2 regions of the Bacillus sp. JZ105 genome follow, and region 1 is predicted to be linked to the other one. Evidence: predicted binding sites of a transcription regulator. Region 1 holds the regulator's gene; the other holds the start of a gene.
The links. Region 1 encodes CtsR, which represses protease genes until heat stress. Its sites were predicted from a motif close to ATGGTCAATAAAGGTCAAACA; they were not measured.

Region 1 (2,466 bases):
GTCGGGCTTAGTGATCCGGTGGTTCCGCATGGAAGGGCCATCGCTCAACGGATAAAAGCTACCCCGGGGATAACAGGCTTATCTCCCCCAAGAGTCCACATCGACGGGGAGGTTTGGCACCTCGATGTCGGCTCATCGCATCCTGGGGCTGTAGTCGGTCCCAAGGGTTGGGCTGTTCGCCCATTAAAGCGGTACGCGAGCTGGGTTCAGAACGTCGTGAGACAGTTCGGTCCCTATCCGTCGCGGGCGCAGGAAATTTGAGAGGAGCTGTCCTTAGTACGAGAGGACCGGGATGGACGCACCGCTGGTGTACCAGTTGTTCTGCCAAGGGCATCGCTGGGTAGCTATGTGCGGACGGGATAAGTGCTGAAAGCATCTAAGCATGAAGCCCCCCTCAAGATGAGATTTCCCATTCCGCAAGGAAGTAAGATCCCTGAAAGATGATCAGGTTGATAGGTCTGAGGTGGAAGCGTGGTGACACGTGGAGCTGACAGATACTAATAGATCGAGGACTTAACCTATATTCTATTGTGAAGCATGAACATTGTTATCTAGTTTTGAGAGAACATTCTCTCCATCAGGTTTGGTGGCGATAGCGAAGAGGTCACACCCGTTCCCATACCGAACACGGAAGTTAAGCTCTTCAGCGCCGATGGTAGTTGGGGGTTTCCCCCTGTGAGAGTAGGACGCCGCCAAGCTTCTATAAGGATCAGTTCCAGTCGGAACTGGTCTTTTTTGTGTTTTTGAGAGGTTTGATACCATATAAATGTGGAAATAATATTGTTAGTTGAGCGATTATCTTGAAAAATCGATCGAAAAAATTTATAGTAAGATTAAAGTCAAATATAGTCAAAGTCAATGGAGGAGGAGGCGGAGTGGCACAAAATATTTCTGATATCATCGAGCAGTATTTGAAGGAAGTTTTGGATCAGAACGGTCGAGAAATATTAGAAATTAAGCGCAATGAAATTGCAGATAAATTTCAATGCGTACCTTCACAAATTAACTATGTTATCAATACACGTTTTACGAGCGAGAGAGGCTATATCGTTGAAAGTAAGCGTGGCGGCGGTGGCTATATCCGCATCATTAAAGTCAAAATGAATGATGAAGTCGACTTATTGAACAACATTATTTCCCAAATATATCATCGTTTATCACAGGCTGCATCTGATCATATCATCATGCGTCTTGTTGAAAATAACATTTTATCTGAAAGAGAAGCTAAGATGATGATTAGTGTCATGGACCGTTCTGTATTGCATATTGATTTACCTGAACGTGATGAACTGCGTGCTCGGATGATGAAAGCGATGTTAAATGCTTTGAAATTAAAGTAAAGCGGGTGAAAAGATTGATTTGTCAAGAATGTAATGAGAGACCAGCCACTTTTCACTTTACGAAAGTTATAAATGGAGAAAAACAAGAAATGCACATATGTGAACAATGTGCAAAAGAAAACAGTGATTCATATGCTATGAGTGGAAACCAAGGTTTCTCGATTCACAACTTATTATCAGGCTTATTGAATATTGATCCTAGCTTCACCACAAGTGCTAACAAGGGCTCGTCTATTTTTCAAGAAGCGAAAGAAGTGGATCAATGTCCTAAGTGTGGCTTAACCTTTCAGCAGTTCAGAAAAACAGGCCGATTTGGCTGTGCAGAATGCTATCGTACATTTGATCAGTATCTGAACCCTGTTTTACGGAAAGTCCATAGTGGAAATACAGTCCATAATGGAAAAGTCCCAAAACGAATTGCCGGCAGCCTGCATGTTCGCCGGAAACTTGAGTTAATGCAGCAAGAGCTGAAGCAGCTGATTGAACAGGAAGAGTTCGAAAAGGCAGCGGAAGTTCGAGATCAAATTCGTGCATTAGAGCATGAGCAATCTCAGCAGAGGGAGGGAGATTAACGACATGTCGCTCCAGCATTTTATTCAAGACGCTCTTAGTCAGTGGATGAAACAAAAAGGACCAGAAAGTGACATTGTTCTAAGCAGTCGTATCCGGCTAGCTCGCAATCTAGAGCATGTTCGTTTCCCAACTCAGTTTTCTCAAACTGAAGCTGAAGCTGTTCTCCAGCAATTCGAGCAAAAGTTTGCTAGCCAGGAAGTGAAGGACATTGGAAACTTTGTTCTGATTCGAATGAATGAAACGCAGCCTTTAGCAAAGAGGGTACTTGTTGAAAAGCATTTGATTAGTCCCAATTTAGCTGAATCAAGATATGGCGGCTGTTTGCTTTCTGAAAATGAAGAAATCAGTGTGATGCTGAATGAAGAAGACCATATTCGAATCCAATGCTTATTCCCAGGTTTTCAGTTAGCCAATGCACTAAAAGCGGCTAATCAGGTAGATGACTGGATTGAAGAGCAAGTGGATTATGCGTTTTCTGAAAAGCGAGGCTACTTAACAAGCTGTCCGACCAATGTAGGTACAGGTATTAGGGCTTCGGTCATGATGCATTTAC
Region 2 (2,466 bases), 720 kb from region 1:
AATACGCCTGAAGACGGAAGAAATGAGTCTTATGTCCAGTATTTCATGATAAAGTGGCAGAAAAAAAGACAAAGTCTCCTAATAAGCACTTTGTCTTTTTCACATTATGATTTGAGCAGCATTTTTTTAAATGCATCAGAATGTTTTTCAATGGAGATCGGATCTGATGTTTTGATATTTATTCAAAGCACGCTGAATACACATTTCCTATATTGAAAAATTCAAGCAGTGCTCTTTTTGCTTCAGGACTAGCATTTTTCGCTGCTTTATTTACAGCTGCTTTTACAGCATTCCACTTACTTTTTCCCGCCTGTCTGGCGGCTTTATACGCTGGAATCAATGTTTTAACAAATTTTGTCGCGCCTCCTGCAGCTTTTATTGCGGACTTGACTTTTGCGATTTTTGCTATTGGTATAACATTGGTTATAATGGCAGTGCCAACCGCAGAAATACAACCAACTACACCCATAGTAACAACCTCACCCTGTCGTTGAAGAGGGATATTAGAGTTCTCTTTCAACCATTTAACTACGGCTTCATCTCCTTTTGCAATAACGCTGTCAGGTAAAGCTTCAATCGCCAATAAAACCTCTAGCAACTCTTGATACTCTTCATCCACTTCTGAATTAGGACTAATTGCTGTTGCATTCGCAGTAAAAATCGTTGACAATAACATGAAAAGAGCTGTTATGAAGCATATAACACTCTTCTTATGAAAAATAGTTGTCATCCAATATACCCCTTTCTTGTTTATTTTTTGTATACGAGGTAAAAATATCATATTATAATAATTGTTTCAATTTTATAGATTCATATTGGAGGGATATTTTGTGAAAGTCTTGGAGAAATACAGTTATTTAATTATCATTCTTTGTCTGGCGGCAATGATCGTGACAAACTTCACTGTGAATGACAATACAATAAAAAATACTGTATCCGTGATTGGATTTATCATTGTTCTTCTTACAATTATACCTGCGGCTATTTACAGGAAAGGCCAGAAAGGCAGATAACTCCTTTATAGCAATAACCCCCACTCTATGTTAAGAATGGGGGTTATTTTATTATCCTCGGATAGATGTTGCTGTGTTGCAACAAGATCATTTTTTCACTTGCTTACCCTAGCTTTATTAGAAGAGAACGATCAATCCGATTGAACATACAAAAACCCCTCTTCAAATGAAGAGGGGTTCATGACAGACCTTTATCATCGTAAGCAAGGTCAGATACGCGCTCGGAGGGATTCGAACCCCCGACAGACGTGGTACCGGAAACCACCGCTCTATCCAACTGAGCTACGAGCGCACGATATGTTTTTTGAACGTCAGCATATCAAATTATAAGGGAAATGCTGCAAGAAAGCAATGATTAATCATTCGTCATGATGATGTATTTTCTTACTTTGGATTCATACACTAATATGATGGTTTGAAGTGGAATGATTTTGGGGAAAATGGATAGGGGTATTTGAATTTAGGTCAGCGTTTTGTTTGACCTTTATTGACCAAAAATGTATCATTGAATTACATACTTACCTAAAAGGTGAAGGAGGAACATTATGAATTTAATACCTACAGTCATTGAGCAAACAAATCGTGGGGAAAGAGCTTACGACATTTATTCTCGTCTTTTAAAAGACCGTATTATCATGCTTGGTTCTGCGATCGATGACAATGTTGCCAACTCCATCGTGTCACAGCTGCTTTTCTTAGAAGCTGAAGATCCAGAAAAAGATATTTCTATCTACATTAACAGCCCTGGCGGTTCAATCACAGCTGGTATGGCCATTTACGATACGATGCAATTTATTAAACCAAAGGTATCAACTATTTGTATTGGTATGGCTGCATCTATGGGTGCGTTCCTGCTTGCTGCTGGTGAAAAAGGTAAGCGTTATGCTCTTCCAAACAGTGAAGTCATGATTCACCAACCACTCGGTGGTGCCCAAGGTCAAGCAACAGAAATTGAAATTGCGGCAAAACGAATCCTTTCTTTACGCGATAAACTGAACCAAGTACTTGCTGAACGTACTGGTCAGCCAATTGAAGTCATTGAGCGCGATACAGATCGTGACAACTTCAAAACAGCGGAAGAAGCACTTCAATACGGACTCATTGACAAAGTCTTGACCCGTAATACAGAAGACCAAAAATAATGATCACAACACAAACCGTCTGTTCCTTGAACAGACGGTTTTTTGTGATTGACATATACTTTAAGACAGCTCCGTCCATTTCTGCTGAAGAGACGGTGTTTGATAAGAAGCCATCTGCGTGATTAATTCCTCCGGTTCACTCGAAGCATGTAACAATTGAAGGTGTGATTCATTCGAAAAACCTTCTTGTATACTAAATTTCACCATGTCTATGAGCGGGTTGAAGTAGTCATTCACTTGATACAATCCGATCGGCTTTTGATGGATGCCGATTTGTGCCCAGCACAGCACCTCAAATAATTCTTCATATG

Region 2: the regulator CtsR is predicted to act here: its motif matches at 1,488-1,508, upstream of clpP (ATP-dependent Clp endopeptidase proteolytic subunit ClpP).

The regions. Positions count from the first base shown of each region.
Region 1 is NZ_CP096387.1:103,902-106,367, forward strand. Features, by position in the region: rRNA gene M1D81_RS00560 (23S ribosomal RNA) at 1-521, shown strand, start outside; rRNA gene rrf (5S ribosomal RNA) at 583-698, shown strand; gene M1D81_RS00570 (CtsR family transcriptional regulator) at 876-1,340, shown strand; gene M1D81_RS00575 (UvrB/UvrC motif-containing protein) at 1,355-1,912, shown strand; gene M1D81_RS00580 (protein arginine kinase) at 1,917-2,466, shown strand, end outside.
Region 2 is NZ_CP096387.1:3,161,674-3,164,139, forward strand. Features, by position in the region: gene M1D81_RS16350 (hypothetical protein) at 179-730, opposite strand; tRNA gene M1D81_RS16355 (tRNA-Arg) at 1,230-1,305, opposite strand; gene clpP (ATP-dependent Clp endopeptidase proteolytic subunit ClpP) at 1,559-2,155, shown strand; gene M1D81_RS16365 (LOG family protein) at 2,216-2,466, opposite strand, start outside.